2 regions of the Alteromonas sp. 5NS40-0096 genome follow, and region 2 is predicted to be linked to the other one. Evidence: predicted binding sites of a transcription regulator. Region 2 holds the regulator's gene; the other holds the start of a gene.
The links. The regulator FliA, encoded in region 2, starts transcription of late flagellar genes. The targets are predictions, from matches to a motif close to CTAAAGNTNNNNNNNNNNNNGCCGATA.
Positions count from the first base shown of each region.

Region 1 (11,968 bases), on a different contig from region 2:
AGATTTTGCGAAGGTGGAACATGGCGTCATCAAACAATACACGATGAGACAAAAATTCAATAAGGTTTTCATCAACTAACCCTAGCTTCCAATAAGACTGAATAAAGTCTAACAAAGTACTAGGTCGAAACCGCGATGATAGGAAATTACCTCATTGTAAAAACAAAAAACGTAAACTTGCGCTCACTCGCCATGATTAAACACGACCAAACAGTTAGTTTTCTCAAAAGTGAATGTCGCGCACAAGCCATGTCCAATCATCGTCTATTTTTTAGATAATGAGTTGAATTCATCGCCTGCGCGAAGATAGATTTAGGGCAAGAAAATAAAGTGTGGTGTTTGTTAGTCGTTGTCGTCGGAATCAAAAATACCTTTAAACAGGGCATTGAGCATGCCTGCAATAGAATCCGCTGCCAAATCTTGTTTTAAGCTTCTGTCCTTGGTTTGTCTTGTCGTCTGGCGCTTTTCTCGACTTTCTGCATTGGCATTCGCTCCATCTAGAAAGTCGTCTACTCGTTTGTGGGAAAGCGAAGCGCAACCACTAGACAAACAGGCCACTAACGCCAATGTGACACACTTTAACTTCATATAACAATTCCTCTGTTCCTGCACGAAGCCGCGAGAGTTTACGGATATTTTAAAGTTGTGCAATAAGGCTTTGTTACTCTCCTGAAATTAGCACCCGATATCGTGCCCAGATTTCGCCAAAGACACCGCCTTTTTAATAAAGTCACCTATTAATGTCTGAGAGACCACTTTGGTTTTGGAAAAGCGAATACAACCTTTTCCTTTGTTCAGTCCTTCCAGCCATTGGTGTTCAGGATCGACCTTACTTGTATCACCACAGTACAAACTCACGTAACCTTTTTGAGCATTGAGGTGAAAAATATCGGTGTCACCAAGGGTAAAGCACAACATCTTATATTGAATAGATTCAACGATTTGAGTGTCACAGTCTAAAATTAACTGCCTTAATGTCAGCAAGGACTCCTTTCGCCAGTCATCGTCTAACATTGCCAAGTACGCTTGTGGCGTATCTACGTCATACTGCATAGGTGTTCTCCTATTCTCAGTCTATTAATGGGAAAGTAAACTACAGACATTGATCCCATAGTGCTTGTGCCGCAATAGACACGCTGCCACGTTGCCGTCTGATTATTCCAACACTTTTTACCAGCTGTTTATCATCTATGGGTAAACACAATAACCCTTTCCTCTCCATTTGCTGTTGGCACAGTGCAGGTACAACCGATATACCCAATCCTTGAGCGATAAGCTGCCCCAATGAACCAAGTTGGCTGGTTTCTGCGATGATTTTTAGTGGTCCTACTGCTTGTGCAATATCTTCTGTCCAGCGTCTAACCGCGGATTCTCTATTCATAGCAACGAATGGATAAGACAACAAGGTTTTCCAGTCTACACTTTCTGCCGAGGATAATGGATGGTTGGGTGGTACAACGCCTATAAACTGATCTTGCCCAATAGGACTAAATTCAAGACCATCCATGTTGTCGGGTTCAAAGGTAAAACCTAGCTCGGCTCTTCCCGAAAGCACGGCATCAATAACATCTTCCATCACCACATCCATGACGCGAATCCGAATATTGGGCCAACGTTTGTGATATTGCTTTAACGAAATTGGTAGACGAGACTCAGCAAAAGAAGGCATAGCAGCAATTCTCAAGGTTCCCTGATTCATCGCGAATAAGTTCTGCATATCTTGAATAGCCTCATCCCAGTCAGAGACTAAACGCTTTGCTGTAGGTAAAAAGGTTTGCCCTTCCGGCGTAAGCTCTACTCTACGCGTCGTTCGGCTAAACAATAGGCCGCCAATTTGTTGCTCCATTTTTTTTATAGCGCTAGACAGTGCGGGTTGAGTTACATGGAGTTTCTCTGCTGCCTCTGCAAACGTGGTGGACTCGGCAGCATGTATGAACGCGAGCATATTTTTATAGGAAACCATAAGCACCAATTAATAAATTAATTTTATCAATAGTAATATTAAATCAAATTTACAAAACATTAGCATCATACAATACTGGTTTTTACATTATCACCAGCGTAAATACAGGAGAACGTAATGTCTGGTTTTGACAAAGTTGTGACAAGTTACGCACAAGCAATGGCGGGTCTGGAAAATGACATGACCGTTATTGCAGGAGGTTTTGGCCTCTGTGGTATCCCGGAAGGGCTCATTAGTCAGATAAAAACCATGGGCACCAAGGGGCTGACAATCGTTTCTAACAACTGTGGCGTTGACGGATTCGGCTTGGGCATTCTACTTGAAGACAGACAAGTCGCGAAAATGGTGTCGTCTTACGTTGGTGAAAACGCATTGTTTGAGCAACAGTTATTGAACAATGAATTAGAGGTAGAACTCACTCCACAAGGTACGCTTGCTGAAAAAATGCGAGCAGGTGGTGCAGGTATACCCGGATTCTACACTGCTACAGGATACGGCACTCCCGTTGGAGAAGGCAAAGAAGTCAAAGAATTCAACGGTCGCCCGTACATTCTCGAAGAAGCCATCACGGGCGACTTCGCTATTGTAAAGGCATGGAAAGCAGACCGTTACGGTAATTGTGTTTATCGTCACACAGCGCAAAACTTTAACCCAATGGCTGCAACCGCTGGCAAGATTACCGTTGTAGAAGCAGAAGAAATCGTCGAGCCGGGCGAATTAGACCCGACGCAAATTCACACACCGGGCATATACGTAAATCGTGTAATTAAAGGCGAGTTTGAAAAACGTATAGAACGCCGTGTAACGTCGAATAAGGAGAGTGCATAATGGCTTTGACTAGAGAACAAATTGCCATGCGCGTGGCTCAAGAATTCAAAGATGGTGATTACGTCAATCTTGGTATCGGCATTCCTACGCTAGCCGCGAATTACGTCCCTGACGACATTGAAGTGATGCTGCAGTCTGAAAATGGTTTGCTCGGAATGGGCCCATACCCGACTGAAGAAGACGTTGACGCAGATATGATCAATGCAGGAAAAGAGACGGTAACAGCTATCACTGGTGCGTCAATTTTCAATTCTGCGGAAAGCTTTGCCATGATTCGCGGTGGTCATGTTGATTTTACAGTCCTTGGCGCCTTCGAAGTGGACGTAAACGGCAACATTGCCTCATGGATGATCCCAGGGAAACTGGTAAAAGGCATGGGTGGAGCAATGGATTTAGTCGCCGGTGCTAAAAATATCATTGTGACAATGACGCACGCAGACAAGCGTGGTAATTCAAAGTTACTTGAAGCTTGCACATTGCCACTAACGGGCGTCAACTGTATCACGCGAATCATCACAGATTTAGCCGTACTAGAAGTGAAAGACCAAGCCTTTCATTTACGTGAACGCGCGCCGGGAGTTTCCATTGAAGAAATTCAAGACAAAACCGCGGGTAAACTTATTGTTGAAGGCGACGTTCCCGAAATGACATTCTGATTTGATACTGAGGCCAGTAGCTTTTGCTGATGGCCTCTTTATCTCCCTTCGCGAATCAGGGATAATGGCACCAGTTTGCTATTAGAGTATATCCCTTGCTTATTACCGACTTACCAGTCCATCACAAAATTATCAGCCGTCTTTCGGAAAAAGGCTTTTCCACGCTAACCGAAATTCAAGAAAAGACAATCCTACCTGCCATTCAAGGCAAGGACATTGTTGCATCATCGAAAACCGGGTCAGGTAAAACACTGGCGTTTTTGATTCCTACTCTGAATCGTCTAATGACCACAAAGCCGCTTAGCCGACAAGATCCTCGTGTACTTATATTGGCCCCTACCCGAGAATTAGCGAAACAAGTTTTTCTTGAAGCAAAATGGTTGGCAACGAAACAAGGCGTGCAATGCCAGCTTATCGTCGGTGGTGAAAACTATAATGATCAGGTTAAAGCGCTCAAACGCTGCCCTCATATCATCGTAGGTACCGCAGGCCGAATTGCCGACCATTTAGAAGACAAATCTTTCTTTTTGAATGGCTTAGAGCTGCTTATTTTTGATGAAGCAGATCGTATGATGGATTTGGGCTTTGCCCCCCAATTGACGATGATTAATGGCTTTGCCGATCATCGAAAACGACAAACGATGTTGTTTTCAGCGACACTCGATAATATTGAATTGAAACACATGTCGAGAAAATTGTTGCAATCCCCCGTTAGAGTATCCGTAGGTTCGAGCACAGACGAACACGGAGATATCGAACAGTCACTCTATTTTGCGGATAATGTCAGTCACAAAGATGACATGTTAGTGTCATGTTTGGAACAGCAGTCCTTTAACCAAGCCATCGTATTTACTGCTACACGAGAGGATACCCAACGCCTCACCGCCCTATTAAATGCCAAGCATATGGATGCCATAGCGTTAAGTGGGGATTTGCCCCAAAACCAGCGGGCAAGCATTATGACGTCGTTTAGTCGTGGACAACATTCTGTATTGGTGACAACCGACGTAGCGTCGCGAGGCTTAGACCTCAATAAAGTAGGGTTGGTTGTCAATTTTGACCTGCCGAAACAATCTGATGAGTATATTCATAGAATAGGTCGGACTGGCAGAGCAGGCCAGCAAGGTACGGCACTATCCTTTGTTGGGCCTCGAGATTGGAAGAGTTTTGTCGCGATCAGTCGACACGTAAACTACGATTTGGCGTGTGCTCCCCATCCTTCTTTACCGGCTGAATTTAAGGGGTTCAAATCAAATTCCTCTAAGATAAAGAGCAAGGCAAATGCTCAGTCTGGAGGCAAAAAGAAAACCAATTCACCCAGTGGCGTCAAAAAACACACTAAACGCGTACATACGATGCAAGGAGAGGACGTGGGTTTTGTACCAGTTAAGCGGAAGCCTCGCCAGCTGTTAGCAGATGATGAAGAGTAGAAACACGTCTTAGCAAAATGCTTATGCTAATTGTCCTTGAACAACAAAAAAGCCGCTCTTAATAGCGGCTTTTTAATATGTAAGGACTAGTATTCCCACCAGCATTCTTGCCACCACGACAAGAACTCTTCGAAGTCGATAAAACCGTCGTCATTGCTGTCGATAAGCTTAAAACCTTCCTCGACATTTCCCGCCTTTGTTTTTGGCGATAACACGGTTAAGAGCTCAATAAACTCAGGTAGATCAATTTGACCATTTCCATCTTTGTCAAAGAATCCAAAGTCATCCCTAATTTGAGCAATTTTCTCGTCTGTTAGTTGGGCGCTCATATACGCTCCTCAATAAAAGCTTCCATAGACAAGAGTTTACGCCCAACAATGACTATTGTCTACGATTGCTGGTTGGACTTCGCAGCTAACGCGCGTTCACGCTGCTCTTCGGCTTTTTGCTTGCGACGATTAACCATGGCGTTGCGTGCTTCTGTGCCCACGTGTTCTTCATTTCGGGCTTGGGCCAGTTGGACTTGCTTTTCACGCTCTCTAAAACGCGCAATTTGTTGCTCGGAGTGTTTACCAAAACAATGAGGACAGCTCACACCAGCTTCGTATTTATCACTTTGTTTGTCTTCTTCAGTAATCGGAAGGCGACATGCATAACACTGATCGTAGACACTTTTCTCTAAATCGTGATTTACGGCAATGCGGTTATCAAACACAAAGCAATCACCTTCCCACATCGTGTCTTCTTTCGGCACATCTTCAAGATACTGTAAAATCCCACCTTCAAGGTGATACACCTCATCGAAACCTTGTTCTTTTAAATAGGCGGTAGACTTCTCACATCGAATGCCACCGGTGCAAAACATTGCAACCTTTTTGTGTTTTTCTGGATCTAGGTTGTCTTTTACGTACTGTGGAAACTCTCGGAAAGTTTCGGTGTTTGGGTTCACCGCGTTTTGGAATGTGCCTATTTCAATCTCATAGTCATTTCGCGTATCGATCAACAAAACTTCAGGGTCGCTAATCAATTCATTCCAATCTTTGGGCTTAACGTAAGTCCCTACTGTTTTTGTTGGATCTATACCTTGCACGCCCATAGTGACAATTTCTTTTTTCAATTTCACTTTAGTGCGATAGAAAGGCTTTTCTTCGTGAAGCGATTCTTTAAACGAAATGGGATTAATACGTGAATCTGAATTGAGATAGGCAAGCAGCGTATCTATGCCTTCTCGGCTACCGGAAACCGTGCCATTAATACCCTCTTCTGCGAGCAATAATGTGCCTTTTATTCCGTTATCTTCCATTACCTGATGTAATGGTTGACGCATCTCTTTGTAATTTTCAAGCGCAACAAACTTATACATTGCGCAAACAATATAGTGTGACATTAACTGTTACCTTTGCTAGTTGGAACGTAAAACCAGTGCAAAAATGCGGCGCGGACTATACCAGAACCGTGACAGACGTCAAAGCATTTGTGTCGCGACAGGTACTATGTCCGCCAGTTTGGTGTAATCCAGAGGAAGGGTATTGTCTAGGTCAGAGGTCTTTTTCAACCTTTGCTGGGTAGCGTAATCGCAATTCGATATGATGTCCTCACCGAGAATTTGACCTTCGGGTTTAAAACCGAGTGCATCTGGGTGCATTGCTTGATGTAAAGACAAATCTTTTAACAGGCCTTTATTCAGCAATGAAGCACTGTGGTAGTTTGCCGCTATCGTAGCCAAATCGGCGTTGAGTTTTGGGCGACGATATTGATTAAGGCGGTCTGGGAAATCAGGATCTGTTACCTCTTGTTGAGAGTCATCAGCGCCTTTGAGGTACTCATTTGCTGGCCGAAAGTGAAGCGCCAATAGCAGTGAAAAGAGCGCACCACTCTCGGTCGCTTGCGCCAGGTTACCGCTATACTCTAAATCTGCTTGCTGTATCGGCGTTATTGCCGAAGGTAGTGCCATGCTTCGAAACTCTCATTATTATTACTAGTTGTTTTCGGCTGACACTCTGAATTATTTAGTATTTTCTTGTTTTCGAAGACAAGATGAAAGAACATACCGATAGCGAATCAACAGTGTGGATTATGTTGTATGAAATATGCTGACAAACGGATTTTAATCGTTGAAGATCAGCGCCCGTTCTTAATGTTACTGCGCGGCCTTCTCAACTCAATGGGCGCAACGGATGTAGTGATTTGCGGTAATGCAGATCAAGCAGTAGCAAGTTGCAGGAAGCATAAATTTGATATCGTCATTGCTGACTTACACTTGGGCAATGAAAAGAAAAATGGTTTCGAACTGATAGAAGAGCTGCGAGTAAGAAAACTAGTTAAGCCTGCGACAATATTACTAATTATCAGTGCAGACAGTGCCAGACCAGTGGTACTTGGTTCGATTGAAAGACGGCCTGATGATTATATCGTTAAGCCATTCTCTCAAGCACAGTTAAAAAGTCGGCTGCAGCGTGCATGGGTCAAACGGCAATACATGTTACCCATTTACAGCGCCATACTCGAAGATAACTGGGACAATGCTATCACGCAGGCAAAGTTGCTAGCCTCTGAAAGTACTCCTTTGCAACGCCATGTGAACCAGTTACTGGTTGAACTCTATTGGCATATAGCGGATTACCCTAAAGCACTCGCATTAATCGAAAAGTACATCACAAAAAAAACGCCGCTCTGGGCACAAGTGGCCCGAGGTAAGACGCTTAACTATTTACAACGTTTCGAAGAAGCGCAAGCGGTCTCGGTGTCGATTCTCAGTTCAAACCGCTTTAGTGCAGAAGCCTATGACATATTGGCTGAGGCTCAAAATAATTTAGATAAAGGGGATGAGGCCATTGATGCAATAAAACAAGCCATCAAGATATCACCCTACTCGCTACAACGGCACTTGACGGCATGTAATATTGCTAAACAAAACAATGATTACCCACTCCTGACAGAAGCAAGCCTGTCAATATGGCAACTATCTAAACGCACAGTTCATCAAGATGTGTCTCATTGGTGTAATCATATGCGCAGCATCTTAGATGCCGCAGAACATGCCACGGATAAAAGCCAAAAGAATCGCTACCAGCAAGAAGCGATCTTGTTGGTTCAGCGAGGCAAGTACGACGACAGTCTTGTTAGGTATGCCGATAGATTTGATATTGCTATCTACGAGGAGTTGATTCACGCGCGTATTGCGGCATTAGACGGCAAGATGCTCGATGCCAAAAAACAACTCATGGTGTCTCAACAACATATAGAGAGAAAATTTGGAAAGATTCCATCGAGTTTTGCACCCGATAGCTTAAAACTGATGTATGACATTGGAGAGTGGGAAGAGGCCCAATCACTGGGTAAACAGTTAAATGACTCTGATGATGGCCTAGATACTTATACGCAACAACTCATACAACACGAAAGTGCACTTCTCGCCGAACGTCAAGCTAACTATACCAAGCATAACAAGGAAGGTATTGAGCTTTATCAGCAGGGTAAATTTGAGCAAGCAAAAGCGCAATTTAGCCTCGCGCTTGAATTTTCTCCCGTAAACAGTGGCGTTGCACTAAACTTAATTCAATGTATTTTAAAAATACTCGATAAAGGGAAGAAACCGGAACCTTTGTTGGTTAAAGAGTGCCGGCGAATATACAAGGTGGTAGATGGTATGCCACTGAGGCAAATACACCAAGACAAGCTCAAAAGCTTGCAAGAAGATATTGAACGATATTTGGGGAAATAATATGCGTTACCACTGGATTCCATCTACGGCCTTGATAGCATCGATTGCACTCGCGACTTCCGGATGTGCAACAAGTAACCCTTGCGAAGACATTTTAGAAGTAAAACGACAAGAGCGAGAGTGTGCGACTTGGGCCAAAGCGATGAGAGATAATCAATATCCTCAACGCGCCCTTACTGCGAAAAAACTCTACGAGTCTCAATGTGAAGAACTGCGTTATTACCGAGACGACTACGACACCATATGTAAAGGTGATCAAAAACCACTCGGTCAGCGTGAAGAGCAGAATTAGCAGTCTAAACCGCACTTAGCAGTGTCTCAATGAAAAAACATGAACTTGACTAGGCTCATAGGCCTAGCTGTATTGTCGGATTTACTCATGCTTAAAAACATTATCCGTTTCGCACCTAGTATCGCAGGGGCGCTCGTCTGTATATTTGTGTGCTTTGCACTACTTGACGCCCTGTGGCTGGGTGTTATCGCTTCAAGTTGGTACCAAGACGCTATGGCAAGCATTATTAGAAGCGACATTATTACCTGGCCTTGGTTGGTGTTCTATTTGCTGTACGGTGGCGTGGTTTTCGTTCTAGCAGTCGTCGCCAATCGCGATCAGTCTCTATTGTATGCATGTATCGATGGCGCTTTGCTCGGCCTCGCTAGCTATGGCACCTATAACCTTACCAATTACAGTGTTATTGAAGGCTTTCCCCTGAATATCGCCATGATAGATTGGGCATGGGGCATTGTGATTACCTCTATCAGTGCTGGAGCAGGATGGCTAGGGTTCCAAAAGTTTAGGAATGATACGACCAAATAGCGTTACATTAGGCTTCGTATCCTCACGAAGCCTATTTTGGACGTACTAAATCCTATACCGAAAATAGCGACTCTCAATGGGTCAATTATGCATTGATGACAGTAAAGTGGCTGTTTTTACCAATGACACAAAAGTCTATTCATTTATCGGTTCAAGCGCCTCATATGGTCGATGTGAAATGCCTTGTAAATTTGGTCAGTCATCATCTCGTTCGCCTCATTCAATGGGTTGACAGCGTCACCCATACCTAGCTTATCGATGACTGTTCGCAGTGGGCGCTGTCCGTGAGGAGTGTCAATCAAATCGCATAACCCGATTGCAACATCTAGCGGGTCTTGTTGAGGGTTATTAGCTAATGCAGTAGCAAAGCTATCGGCAAAAAATTGAGGTTGTGGCAATAAGTCCTGGTACTGGTCGCTTAAATCCTGTTCTGCAGACATCGAATTTGCTCCAAATGATGTGGGGTATCCGCCCGGTTCAAGTAAGCAGACATCAATACCAAAACTCGAGAGCTCATAGCGATACGTTTCTGTCATCGCTTCCAGTGCCCACTTAGATGCGTTGTAAGGACCGTGAAAAGGTAAGACGACTCTGCCGAGTAAGCTCGACACGTTGACAACTAGGCCGCCTTGCTGTGAGCGTAAATGGGGTAACACGTGTTTCAATACTCGCTGAACACCAAATAGATTGATATCAAATAGTCTAAAATAGTCATTTGCTGAAAAGGCTTCTTGAAGCCCAAAGACTCCCTGCCCCGCGTTATTAACGACAACGTCAAGTCTATCGACCACTGTATAGCAACGTGCGATCGCTTCTTCTACGCTGTGGGAGCAAGTGACATCCATCTCAATAACACTGACGCCTAAATTTTCGAGTTCAGCTTGTGCTGACGATTGCCTGTTGAGTTGTCGCGTGGTGGCGATGACCTTGTGCCCGCGCTTTACAAGCTCCCTTGTCATCAGTATCCCAAATCCACCTAAACCGCCAGTTAATAATATATTCATGATTTCGCCTTTCTTAGTGTTGATGGACGTCATGCTAACAAGGCGTTAGGATATGAAGGTAATGACATTGATTGCCTATTGCTATGAATACAAATCATAACCTCAGTATTAGTTTGATCCGCTTGTTTGTCGTTTTGTGCGAATCAGGCACGACAACAAACACCGCGCAAGTCCTTCATCTTTCGCAGTCTGCGATTAGCCATAGCTTGAAAAAGTTAAGAGTGGCGTTTAAAGATGATTTATTCGTGCGCCACGGCAACAAAATGGAGATGACCCAACGGGCCGCGAGCTTGTACCCGGCATTAAAACAATGGTTGGTTCAGCTTGACAACATTATTCAACCCTCGGTCTTTGAACCGCATACCACGAAAACAACATTTGCAATCGCTTGCTCGGATTTTTTCGAACAAATGTATGGGCCAATGTTGTTGAACCAAATTCGCCAACTTGCGCCGAATGCGACACTCAAGTTAGTTAAAATCAACGCCAACACGATTACTGAAGGGCTGATACAAGGTCTTTTCGACATAGCCATCGGCATAAGAGAGATTGACGATTCTCGAATCAAACACAGGAAACTTTACCAAGACGGCTTCACGTCTTGTGTCGACGCCAATCATCCCATTTTAGAGACACATAAAACGTTAGATGACTATCTGCACTATCCGCATTTACTGTCTAGTATCAATGATGGCAGGCGTTCAGTCGTAGATAATGCCTTAGACAAAATTGGGCGTACTCGGCGTTTACATGGGATCAATTTCAGTTTCTCAAACGCGCCTTACTTTCTCGCTGGTTCAGATGTCATTTGGACAGGTCCTTCAAGATACCTCGCATTTTGTTGTCTTCACCACCCTATCGTGAGTTTCGACACGCCATTGTCTTTGCAAAGTAATGATGTGAATATGTATTGGCTGCGCCGGAACCACCAAGACCCAGCGCACAAGTGGCTACGTCATTTGGTAGAGGCAGTGACATCCGAACAGATTAAGCTTTAAAACGCCATTCCCAATGCAACTCCATAAACGATAGCGTCATCACCTCCATCGTGATAGTCATAATGTATTTGGGGTGCAAGTGTCCAACCACCCTCAAACTCAAATTCGTACAGCGTACCGAACCGCGCCACAAACAAGTCGTGTTTATCGGTATGTTCTGTACCTGGGCCGACTTGTAGTATCCATTGGTTGGTAATATGAATATCGGCAACGAGTAAATACGTCCATGCTTCTAAATCTCCTCGTGCGTATTCAGCGACAACGCCGAGACCGAGAACGTCATTTACTCGGTACTCATAATCGATACCCAGTGTAAAGCCGCTCCCTTCGTTGTCCAAATCGGTATTACCTACAAGTACAGATAAATGATGCGGATGAGCTTTGTGATCAATGCCACCATGGTGCTCATTATTGGCACTTGCTATTGGGCTAACAGCCCCTAGCGCAATACACGAAAAAACAAGATGACTGGTGCAATTCACTCGTCTACCCCAAAACTTTCGAGTAAAAACATAACCTTGAGTATTGTATAAGACGGAAAAAAAGCA
Region 1 is NZ_BAAJLQ010000001.1:567,361-579,328, reverse strand. Features, by position in the region: gene AC27G9_RS02655 (glycoside hydrolase family 26 protein) at 1-72, opposite strand, end outside; gene AC27G9_RS02650 (hypothetical protein) at 343-588, opposite strand; gene AC27G9_RS02645 (iron chaperone) at 676-1,053, opposite strand; gene AC27G9_RS02640 (LysR family transcriptional regulator) at 1,094-1,945, opposite strand; gene AC27G9_RS02635 (CoA transferase subunit A) at 2,081-2,791, shown strand; gene AC27G9_RS02630 (CoA transferase subunit B) at 2,791-3,447, shown strand; gene AC27G9_RS02625 (DEAD/DEAH box helicase) at 3,543-4,877, shown strand; gene AC27G9_RS02620 (EF-hand domain-containing protein) at 4,964-5,206, opposite strand; gene trhO (oxygen-dependent tRNA uridine(34) hydroxylase TrhO) at 5,266-6,264, opposite strand; gene AC27G9_RS02610 (VC2046/SO_2500 family protein) at 6,343-6,831, opposite strand; gene AC27G9_RS02605 (response regulator) at 6,961-8,601, shown strand; gene AC27G9_RS02600 (hypothetical protein) at 8,603-8,893, shown strand; gene AC27G9_RS02595 (DUF2177 family protein) at 8,933-9,418, shown strand; gene AC27G9_RS02590 (SDR family oxidoreductase) at 9,562-10,422, opposite strand; gene AC27G9_RS02585 (LysR family transcriptional regulator) at 10,506-11,420, shown strand; gene AC27G9_RS02580 (hypothetical protein) at 11,417-11,902, opposite strand.
Region 1: AC27G9_RS02610 (VC2046/SO_2500 family protein) is a predicted target of FliA. The motif match lies at 6,864-6,890, and genes of this name have one in related genera.

Region 2 (11,968 bases):
ATGCAGTAGCATTAAAGGTGTTAGTTTCGAGAATGTCGGCGCCAGCCTCCAAATACTCGCAATGTATTTGATAAATCAGTTCTGGCTGAGTCAGTACCAATAGATCATTATTGCCTTTCACATCACTCGGCCAATCGGCAAACCGCTCACCGCGATAATCTTCCTCTTCGAGCTTGTGCTTTTGGATCATTGTGCCCATCGCACCGTCAAGCACGAGTATTCTCTCAGATGCAAGTTGCTTTAGGCGCTGTTCTAATGATGATTCTTTCAATGGTCTACCTTTAACCTTTACTCAGATCTGCCAAATCGTATGGCGTAGTTTGATATACGTAGTAGTTAAGCCAGTTGGTAAAAAGTAAATTACCGTGCGACCGCCACCTTACCATAGGACAATTGTTCGGGTTGTCATCCTTGTAGTAATTTTCGGGTAGTGCCGGCGTTTCGCCAGAACCCATATCCCTTTTATACTCTTGGTCTAGTGTCTCTGGGTCGTACTCTGGATGTCCAGTGATAAACACTAATCGCTTATCCTCGGAAGCAACGATATAGGCGCCAGTTTTCTCCGAGCTGGCTAGTACGTTTAGCCCATCAATACTCTGATAATCCGCAATTGGCACTTCACCAAATCTCGAATGCGGCGCGTAAAACTCTGGATCAAAACCGCGCATCAACTCATTGTGTACGTCTTGGACTTGGTGCTGAAAAACACCTGAGAGCTTATCAGATCGCAAGATGCGGCGCTTCCCATAAAAGTGATAGATAGCAGCATGAGCGGCCCAACATAAGAACATCGTAGATTGAACGTGGCGTTTGGCCCAATCCATGATGGTCTTCATTTTATTCCAATATTTCACATCTTCATAAGCCAACATGGCCAAGGGAGCACCGGTTATGATCAGTCCATCATAACTCTTACTGGCTACTTCATCGAACCCTAGATAAAAGTTATCGACGTGCGCTTGAGGCGTATTTTTCGATGTATGGTTATCAATACGAATCAGATCGATATTGATCTGTAATGGCGTATTCGACAACATGCGTAGGATTTGAACTTCCGTTTCGATCTTATTGGGCATTAAATTCAAAATTCCGATTTCCATCGGACGGATATCCTGCGTTGTGGCACGCTGGTCATCCATTACAAAGATATTTTCACCACCGAGAACATTCAGTGCCGGCAGTTCCGCAGGTATTCGAATAGGCATACTCACCCCAATAGTGATGTTTAATTACCTGATTGTGCATCTAGACGTCTAAAAAAGTCAACAAGTTTACGTCTAGACGTCCATACGCTTATTTAAAAAAAGCCGGCTCATGTCGGACATAAGTAAAGAGAAACGTATGGGAAAGTCCAGTGGGCGACGCCCGTCACTTTTGCTCGAGATTGAGCAACGCCTCGATTGAGACGGTTAATTGCTTTGATGAAGGTTAACCAGAAGCAAGGCTTCAGCTTGTGGCAGGTCGCATGCTTGCACTAACTCATCAACAGATGCTCCGTCTTTGGCAAGTTGTACGGCTTTTTGATACAAACGAGTACTGGGATCTTGTTGTTCCAATTCTCTTTGTTTGTTTCCCAGTTGATCGAGTTCGGATTGATACGCGGTGAATTGTTTAGCCATGACCAGACTTTTCGCACGTTCCTCCTCAATCTGATTAGCAATATCTGATACCGTACGTGTTAAATCTCGATTAGCGAGTTTAATCGTACTCAAGGTTGATACTTGATTCGCCAATTGGCGTTTAAGACCAACAATAACTATCAGCAACATCGCTACCACGCCACCGAGTACGACGAGTATCGAAAAAATTACGGTTGGATTAAAAACGTGTTCTAACAAACAGGTATCTACTTCACACTTCAGCTTTAGAAAGGAAGAGGCACGATAGCTCGTGCCTCTGAGACACTTACAGTGAGCTAATTTCGTCCCACTCTTCGTCGCTTAACAACTTGTTAAGATCGACAAGAATAAGTAGCTCGCCATCGCGGTTGCTCACACCTTGAATGAATTTAGCACTTTCTTCTGTACCAACATTCGGCGCACTGTCAATTTCAGAGGATTTTAAGTAAACCACTTCGGCTACGCTATCAACCAAAATGCCCACAACCTGTTCATCTGATTCGATGATAACAATACGCGTGTTGTCAGTGATATCCGTTGGCGGTAAACCAAACCTTGCCCGAGTATCAATAACAGTCACAACATTACCACGTAGATTGATAATACCAAGTACGTACTCTGGAGCACCAGGAACAGGCGCAATTTCGGTATATCGCAATACCTCTTGTACCTGCATCACGTTAATGCCATAGGTTTCCTCACCTAATCGGTAAGTTACCCACTGCAACACCTCATCGTTGCTATCTGCTGCGGCGTTATTTGTTCTTTCGTCATTCATTAACTTGGCTCCCAAAGCTATGGCATCTGGTCGTTACTGCCTAAGCCATTGTTCAACATTGAAATAAGTTGGTACACGTCTACCAACGCGCACATTTTTTCTTTTACCATTCCCGCGAGCCAAGGCCGTTTGCCTATGGATTCGCGCCACTTAACATCTTCTTTTGACAAAGTAACGGTATTAACCAATTTATCACTAGCAAGCCCCCAAGGGCTATTACCTAACATGATAAGATATTGATAGTTTAGCGTCTCTGCCAAATTTTGGTCATATTTTTCTGGCATGACCCATTGCGCCGTATCCACAACGTTAAGTTTTTCTTCTCTATGAAGCATCACGCCCTTAAACCATTTTGGTTTGCCAATTAATGGTCCGACTTTGTCTAGGTTATGGATACCACCTAATGTCGTCAAGGGGACTGCCATTGTTAAACCCGCCACTTCAAAAAACAACGCCTGAAACGTGGACTCCAGCTGATCGTGAATTGGAGCAAACTCTGGCGCTTCGTTTGACGTTACCGCGACTTCACTCTCCGGTTCAGTCTCAATAGCGGGGACATCGATTTCAACGGGCTCTTCATATGCGTCATCTTGAACTTCAATCTCTGGCATTGCAACGGAAGCTTGTTCCAAAAGCTTCGCAGCGCGCTCTGTTGCTTCCGATGGCGCATCAGGCTCCTGCAGTAAGCCATCGAGATAGTCTTTCATGACATCTTCTCTTGCGAATGGCGTACTCTTAGTCATAAACGGGTCTCTTTTTCCAACTGTTCTAACAACTTTTTATAGGCATACACGCCTCGCGCTCTCGGATATGCTACCGAAGCAGGCGACTGCGCCTGGCTCGCGTCTCTGAATCGCGTATCAACGGGAATAGTATGTTCCCATAGTTTGTCGCCGTAATCCGCAATCAAGCGCTTGTGTGCATCAAGTGCAGCATTGATTCTTTTGTCAAACATAGTTGGCACTATCAAAGTGTCAAATTCTTTGGCTAACGATTTACCCATTATTTCAAGGGTATGCATCATTCTATCTAGCCCTTTCAAGGCTAAAAATTCGGTTTGCACAGGTACGATAACGCGATCGCAAGCCGCTAATGCATTTACCATTAGCACACCAAGTACGGGTGGGCAATCCATCAGCACGTAGTCAAACTCGTGGCTGACTTTGTCTAGCGCTTTCTTGAGTACGAGCCCCATACCACTTTGCATGCCCATTTGTCTGTCTAACGTAGCCAGTGCCATGGTTGCAGGCAAAATAAATAAACTGTCTAACTTAGTTGGACACAAGCAATCAAGAACGTTATCGGCAGTGACAGATTGATTATTAATAAAAATATCGTAAACCGAAGTGGATAACTCTTCAGAATCAATGCCAAAGTAGTAGCTCAATGAAGCGTGAGGATCGGTATCAAGCAATAACACTCTCTTGCCTTGCTGCGCTAGCAAGCCACCAAGCGTTACCGTCGTCGTGGTTTTACCCACACCACCTTTTTGATTCGCAATCGTCCAAACCTTCAAATTGGCATACTCCCTAGCACGACTTTCCCCGACTAGCTTTCACACTCTTACCCCATTTCCGTTAGGATACAGCTAGCAATATTCTCTAGCCCAATGTTCTTTTCTGAGATGTTCGCTTGGGCAACCGCTTGCGGCATCCCGTAGACCACACAAGACTCTTGATCCTGGGCCCAAATTTTTGCACCGCGACCTTTTAAGGTTCGGGAACCTTCTCTGCCATCAGCTCCCATGCCCGTTAATATTACACCGAGTACGTCACCGCCGAATACACGCGCTAAACTACCAAAAGTTAAATCGACACTAGGCTTATAACTGATTTTTTCATCCGCGGATACATCGGTCACTTTTATTCGCGCTTGGGACGACGTGCCTTCGATGAGCATTTGCTTGCCACCAGGGGCAAGGTAAGCATGGCCAGGTTTAAGAACATCCCCACTCACCGCTTCAGAAATTTCAATCTTACAATGGTTGTTCAGGCGCTGAGCAAAGGCCGTTGTGAAGGTGCCAGGCATATGCTGTACGAGTACAATCGGATATGGAAAATTTGCAGGCAATGCCGTGAGCACTTTTTGTAGTGCAACAGGACCACCAGTCGAAGCTCCGATCGCTAAAACCTTGTAACGTTTCCCAGAGCGAACCACAGATTTAACCGATTCAACGTTTACCGCGGGCATACTGCTGGGCACACTGCTCATCGAAGATGACACCGACGTGCGATTGCCGGTCAAAACATTAGAAGAACGTAAAAACGTAGTACGTGGTGTACGAGGCGTACTGGTACCTTTCGCGTCAACGCCACGATTGCGTGTAATACCACTACGCCTTGCGATCATACGCACTTTATTCTTCAACAGCGAAGACGCTTCTTTTCTATCTTGAGCGATATCCTCAAAGCGCTTTGGTAAAAAATCCAGCGCCCCAGCTTCAAGTGCGTCAAGTGTTGCTTGAGCACCATCATGAGTGAGTGAAGAGAACATTATGATGGGAACGGGGCACTCAGACATGGCTTTTTTAACAGCAGCAATGCCGTCCATAACGGGCATTTCTACGTCCATCGTGACCACATCGGGTTTGAGTGCTTTGATTTTTTCTATGGCTTCTTGGCCATTGCGCGCTTCATCGATAACTTCGAGTTCGCGATCTTCATTAAGAATTTCGCGAACTCTGCGACGATAAAAGGTCGAATCGTCCACAATAAGGACTTTATAGACCATTTACGGTTTCCTTTTATTTTTATTTAAGCGCCTTTCTAGCATAACGTTTTAACAGGCTCGGAATATCGAGTATCAACGCAATACCACCATCGGACGTAATTGTCGCCCCCGCCATGCCCGGCGTTCCCTGCAGCAATGCGTCTAGCGGCTTGATTACCACTTCTTCCTGACCAATCAGTGCGTCGACAACAAAACCCACTTGTTGAGTACCAATTTGCACAACAACTACATGGCCTTTTTCGCGATCGATTGTTGCTCCACCGCGAATCAACCATTCGCCAAGGAAAAACAGTGGTATCGCTTTTGACCTAACAATCATAGTCAACTGACCATCAACCGTATTGGTTTTCTTGATGTCCATATTGATGATTTCGTTCACTGCGCCTAGAGGCAATGCGAAGGTTTGTTTACCCACCACAATCATTAAGGTCGGCAAAATAGCAAGGGTAAGTGGTACCTTGATCTCAAGTCGAGTACCTTGACCCATTTTAGAATCGATATTGACTGTACCGTTGAGTTGGTTGATTTTGGTTTTCACCACATCCATACCCACGCCACGGCCAGAGATATCACTGATTTCAGTCTTGGTAGAGAAGCCAGGTGCAAATATCAGATTAAAAGCTTCTACGTCTGACATTCTTGCCGCTGCGTCGGCATCAAGTACACCTCGGCTAATCGCGATATCCTTAAGTTTATCTGGATCCATGCCTTTACCATCATCAGTGATAGTAAGCAGGATATGGTCACCCTCTTGTGAGGCTGCTAACTTAACAACACCGGTACTTGGTTTACCTGCTGCAACCCTGTCATCAGGCATTTCGATACCGTGGTCAACAGAATTCCGCACCAAGTGAACTAGTGGATCGGCCAGTGCCTCTACCAAGTTTTTATCTAGATCGGTCTCTTCACCCTCTAGCTCAAGAACAATTTCTTTCTTTAAGCTTCTCGCTAGATCTCGGACGACTCGAGGAAAACGACCAAATACCTTTTTGATAGGCTGCATGCGGGTTTTCATTACCGCGCCCTGCAGGTCGCCAGTCACGACATCGAGGTTTGCAATTGCCTTCGACATGTTCTCGTCGTTGAGGTTAATCCCTAGACTTAACAATCGGTTGCGAACAAGAACTAGCTCACCAACCATATTCATGATCTGGTCTAACCGTTTAGTGTCGACCCTAACTGTGGTTTCTGCTTGAGGCGCAGCAGGAGCTGGCTTCTTGTCATCTTTCTTCGCTGGTGCCGCTGGCGCAGCTTTCGCAGCGGGTTTCGCTGGCGCTTTCGCTTTGGCCGCCGGCTTAGCTGTTTGTTCTTTTTTCGCCTTTTCTACCGCTTTTGTCGCCTCGGCATCTACTTTAACTCTTGGTTTTTCCGCCTTGGGGGGGGCCGGCGCGTCAACACTAGGCCCTTTGCCAGAACCGTGAAGTTGGTCTAGCAAGGCTTCAAATTCATCGTCAGTAATTTCGTCATCACCACCAGCCGCTTCTTGTGCTTTGGGTGCTTCGTTTTTCGCAGGTTCAGGATTAGACTCTGAGCCAAACTGTCCCTTGCCATGAAGCTGGTCTAATAACGCTTCGAATTCATCATCGGTGATATCTTCACTATCCGAAGCTGGTGCAGCGCTTGGAGCAGGTGCTTCATCCTGTTTCGCTGCTGTTTGCCCAGGCGCGCCAGAGCCGTGCAACTCGTCAAGTAGCGCTTCAAATTCGTCTTCTGTTATCTCTTCGATCGAACCACCGTCGCTTGCCTGTGTAACAGGCTCAGGCGCTTCTTCTAACTCAAAAGCGGGTTCTTCGGCAGGTGCAGCCGCTGAAGTGTCGTCGGCATTGCCAAAAATGTTTTCATCAGGGGATTCAGGTTCGCTAAGTTTGTGTAGCACCTCAACCAACGCTGCATCTGCACTCTCAAGAGGTTCGCGCGCTTTTACGCGCTCAAACATCTCAACGACCACGTCTGTGGCCTGCAAAATGACATCCATCAACTCTGGGGTCAATGTGCGTTGACCATTACGCATTATGTCAAAAACATTTTCCGCACCGTGACATATCTCCACTAATTCTGTCAACGACAAGAATCCGGCGCCACCTTTCACAGTGTGGTAACCGCGGAATATGGCATTTAGCAAATCTGCATCTTCAGGATTGTTTTCCAAGTCTACCAGTTGCTCTTGGAGCTGTTCCAAGATCTCGCCTGCTTCGACTAAGAAGTCCTGTAAAATATCCTCATCCACATCAAACGACATGCGCCTGCTCCCCTAAAAACCTAAGCTAGACAGAAGGTCATCAACATCATCTTGACCTTGAACAACATCATCACGCGACTCTGCGTCAATAATTGGACCTTCTGCTTCTACTTTATCGTTCTTTTTCTCAGTTTTATTAGCAAAATTAGAGACTTCTTTTTCGCCAAACATTGTGAGCATGTTAACTAGGCTGTCTTCGACCTCTTTTACGAGCTCAATAACACGGCGAATAACCTGGCCCGTTAAGTCTTGATAGCCTTGTGCCATTAACACTTCAGTTAACAAACTGGTCAACTTGGTCGAATCGGCAGACGTTTGCTCAAGGAACTGGTCCAATTCGGTACACAATGACTTAAAGCCACCCAGTTCTATTTCGCGAGACATGAGCTTTTTCCACTCAGGCATCACTTGGCTAATGCGCTCCGACAAGTTTTCAGCGATAGGCATACTTGCCTCAACCGCATCCATTGTCGTGTTGGCAGCTTTTTCCGTTTCTTCAATAACGTAGGTCAAGCGGCTTTGTGCATCAGGAATGTCTTGATTCGCAAGACCTGCAATGCGCTCATCCAATTGGAAATTGTTCAAAGAGTCATGGAGCTGACGAGTCAGCTTACCGACTTCCGCAAAAAGCTCGATCGACTCTTTCAATGAAGCGGCTTCCAACAAAGCGTTAGCCGCTTCGTTATCACCTTGCTCCAAATACGTGACGAGCTGCTTTGCTTCTTCGAGCGATATTGGGACGTTAGAGTTTGTTGACATCCAGTTATCCTCTTATTATTTCAGGAGCGCCTGGATTAACCTAAACGTTCAAAAATCTTGTCAAGTTTCTCTTTTAGCGTTGCTGCTGTGAATGGTTTAACAACATAACCATTTACGCCGGCTTGCGCCGCTGCAACAATTTGCTCTTTTTTGGCTTCGGCGGTTACCATGAGTACTGGCAAATGTTTGAGCTTGTCATCAGCTCGAATGTTGCGCAGCAAATCAATACCTTGCATTCCAGGCATATTCCAATCAGTTACAACAAAGTCAAAATCACCTTGTTGGAGCATCGGCAATGCAGTGCTACCGTCATCTGCTTCCTGGATATTGGAGAAGCCCAAGTCTTTCAACAGGTTTTTTATGATACGTCTCATAGTAGAAAAGTCGTCTACCACAAGAATTTTCATATTTTTATCCAAAATGGCCTCCACTGAGGGGTTAAATTGTTATCGTTTAGTTCGTGGTTCTATTCACCAGTCCGCCATGACTGCATTCGTGATTTGAGTTTTAGCATGGCCTGACTGTGTATTTGGCTCACTCTTGATTCACTGACTTCGAGTACTTCGCCTATTTCTCTGAGGTTCAGCTCTTCATCATAGTACAAGGAAAGCACAATAGCTTCACGTTCTGGTAATGTAGTAATAGCATGTGCGAGCGCTTTTTGAAAAGCGCCCTGCATTAAATCTTCTAAAGGCGTGTCATTTCCGCGGTTATCATCGGTAGTCAGAACATCCTCAGAGACGCCTAAGTCCTCAATACCCACCAACTTGCCCGCGTTCACTTCACCGAGCATTTGGTGATAACTCGCGATCGGCACATTTAGCTTGTCTGCAATCTCGGCGTCTCGCGCGTCACGACCGGTTTCTTTCTCAACCTGATTGATCGCTTCTGTAATAGCTCGGCTGTTTTTGTGCACAGAGCGAGGCGTCCAGTCACCTTTTCGGATTTCATCGAGCATAGCGCCGCGAATCCTAATACCGGCAAAAGTTTCAAAGCTCGCGCCTTTGCTACCATCAAAATTTTTGGCAGCTTCCAGCAAGCCGATCATGCCGGATTGAATAAGGTCATCAACTAATACGCTTGCCGGTAATCTTGCCATCAAATGATGTGCAATACGTTTAACAAGAGAAGCGTGCTGCTCTACCAGCTGCGCTTTATCGACTTGTTGTTGGTAAGCAGCTGCTTTGCTATTCACCCTTGATTACCCGCCACACTGTTTTTATTCGAGATAAGCTGTTCAATAAAGAACTCCAGATGTCCGCCAGGCTGAGCTGGGATTGGCCATTGTAGTGCTTTAGCTGCAAGCTGAGTGATGGCCATAGACGCTGGAGAACTGGGGAAAGCATCAACTATCGCCTTTTGCTTTCTCACTGAGCGACGGATGTTTTCATCAAAGGGAACCGTTGCCACTAGCTCTAGTGCCACGTCTAAGAAACGCCCTGTTACCTTTGACAGTTTGCTAAAGAGTTCTTGCCCTTCTCTAACATCCCTCACCATATTCGCAACAATTTTAAACTTGAATACGCCGTGCTCTCTGTTCAAGAGTTTAATCAATGCATACGCATCTGTCAGGGAAGTGGGTTCATCACAGACCACAACAAGGATATCTTGAGATGCTTTTGAGAAACTCAATACCATGTCGGAAATGCCCGCCGCGGTATCCACAATGAGTACATCAATTTGAGAGCGCAATTCGCTGAAAGCGCGAATTAAGCCAGCATGTTCCGTCGGCGACAGCTCAGTCATAGACTGTGTGCCAGACGTTGCTGGAGCGATCTTGATGCCATGAGGGCCGGTGATAAGAATATCATCCAGTGTGCATTCGCCCGACAAGACATGGGACAGGTTTCTTTCCACCCGTAATCCCAACATAACGTCGACGTTTGCCAGACCCAAGTCGGCATCCAATACCATCACGCGTTTACCTTGCTTTGCCATCGAAATGGCAGTGTTCAACGTGATGTTTGTTTTTCCTACGCCACCTTTACCGCCGGTGACTGCTATAACTTTGATTAACCGTGATTGATTCATCTTTCGTAAGCTACTCGCTTGATCTTCGATCATACTGCTCGTGCTGCATTTACCACATGATTGCCTCTAGTATGATTCAATCCGTACTTTTTATAAAGCTTTGCGGCAGCAGATACGAGAGATTTTCCATCAGCAACTTTAATGTCCTCAGGGACTTGCTGTCCGTCGGTGACATAACTCACCGGAATTTGGCGCTCGATGGCAACACTTAATGCTTCGCCCAGACTATAACATTCATCGACTTTAGTGAATATGCATCCATCAAGTTTTACCGACTCGTATGCATCAAATATATGCTGCAATGCTGAATATTGCGTACTCGCTTGTGCAACTAAATATTGTCTAATGGGTTGCGTATTAGCCTGAGTAAAGTTCGTCAACTGTTTAATTAAACGACTATCGCGCTGACTAAAGCCCGCAGTGTCCACTAAAATAAGGCGTTTGTGACGCAACTGGAACAACTGGTCAGCAAGCTCTTCACTTGACTGTGCCTTTCGCGTAACACAACCGATGATTTTGCCATAAGTAGCCAATTGCTCAAAAGCGGCAATACGATAAGTATCGATAGTAATCATCGCTACCTGGTCTGCACCGTATTTCTGCGCGTAACGAGCAGCAAGTTTAGCAACTGTTGTCGTTTTACCTGTGCCAGTGGGTCCTACAAGCGCGACCACACCACTATGAGACAGGATATCATTACCAGAAACATTCACGCGATTAGCTAAAAGTTTTAAAACGTATAGCCAAGCCTCTCGTTCAGTACAATCCGCTGGCGTATAATTTACGAGTTGCTCGGCTAGGCTTCGGCTAATCCCCATTCCTTCAAGTCGCTGTGCCAAATACCTCAAGGTAGGACGCTGGCGGCGTTGCTTCGCTTCCATTAAGTCAGCAACTTGATGTTGAAGCACGCTGCGCAAAGAGGCTAGCTCTTCTTTAATGCTGTCTAATTCACCTTGCTTTAACGATTGTGACGGTTGGGAGAAATCGTCAAAGCCATCATTCACCTCATTAACTTTTGAGTCGACAAGCGCATCGGCTGAAAAAAGTTCGGGTTCATGTGCGGGCTTGGTTGCCGGTTGTGTCATACCTCGAGGTTGAGATTGGGCTCGGGGCTGAGAATGAGGTTGAACCGATGGCTGAGGTGCTGGCTGTCTTTGTGTTGACGTGTGAGGTTGTTGCATCGATTGCTGAGATTGCTTCTCCAATAGCGCTTTAAGACTATCGGGACCATCGTCACCGATAATCTCGCTCAACGTCGGAACAGGTTTTCCTGAAAACGATTCGTTTTTAGGTGCCACTTTGGGTGTTGGCTCTTTGTCATACGCGGCGACGAGTTCGATGCCGTCAGCGACTTTGCGATTCGACATAATAACGGCGTCTTGACCTAACTCGGCTTTTACAAGGCTTAGCGCCTCTCGCATATCTTTGCCAAAAAAACGTCTAATTTTCATTCCCAACCTCTTTTCTCAATCGCTGTCAGATTATTGACCTATTGAGCTAACAATTTTAATTTGCTTATCATCTGGCACTTCCTGATAAGACAAGACATGCAGTCCCATCACGGCATTTTTCAGGAATCTAGACAGTACTGGCCTCAACATTCCCGACGTCAGCAGCACCGCCGGCTCTCCGGCTAATTCTTGCTGTTGACTAACTTGCTGTAACGATTGCTGCATCCGGTCAGCAAGTCCAGGCTCGATACCAGCGCCATTTTCTCCACCCGCTTGTAGTGACTGGTGCAACATCTGTTCCAAGTCTGGCGCCAAAGTTATGACGGGGATTTCTTGAGCCCCACCGCTTATTTCTTGAACA
Region 2 is NZ_BAAJLQ010000003.1:526,781-538,748, reverse strand. Features, by position in the region: gene AC27G9_RS12355 (homocysteine S-methyltransferase family protein) at 1-271, opposite strand, end outside; gene metA (homoserine O-succinyltransferase MetA) at 282-1,205, opposite strand; gene AC27G9_RS12345 (DUF2802 domain-containing protein) at 1,410-1,838, opposite strand; gene AC27G9_RS12340 (chemotaxis protein CheW) at 1,906-2,397, opposite strand; gene AC27G9_RS12335 (chemotaxis protein CheW) at 2,415-3,140, opposite strand; gene AC27G9_RS12330 (ParA family protein) at 3,137-3,913, opposite strand; gene AC27G9_RS12325 (protein-glutamate methylesterase/protein-glutamine glutaminase) at 3,961-5,127, opposite strand; gene AC27G9_RS12320 (chemotaxis protein CheA) at 5,147-7,366, opposite strand; gene AC27G9_RS12315 (protein phosphatase CheZ) at 7,379-8,125, opposite strand; gene cheY (chemotaxis response regulator CheY) at 8,161-8,544, opposite strand; gene AC27G9_RS12305 (RNA polymerase sigma factor FliA) at 8,592-9,320, opposite strand; gene AC27G9_RS12300 (MinD/ParA family ATP-binding protein) at 9,317-10,189, opposite strand; gene flhF (flagellar biosynthesis GTPase FlhF) at 10,186-11,607, opposite strand; gene flhA (flagellar biosynthesis protein FlhA) at 11,638-11,968, opposite strand, start outside.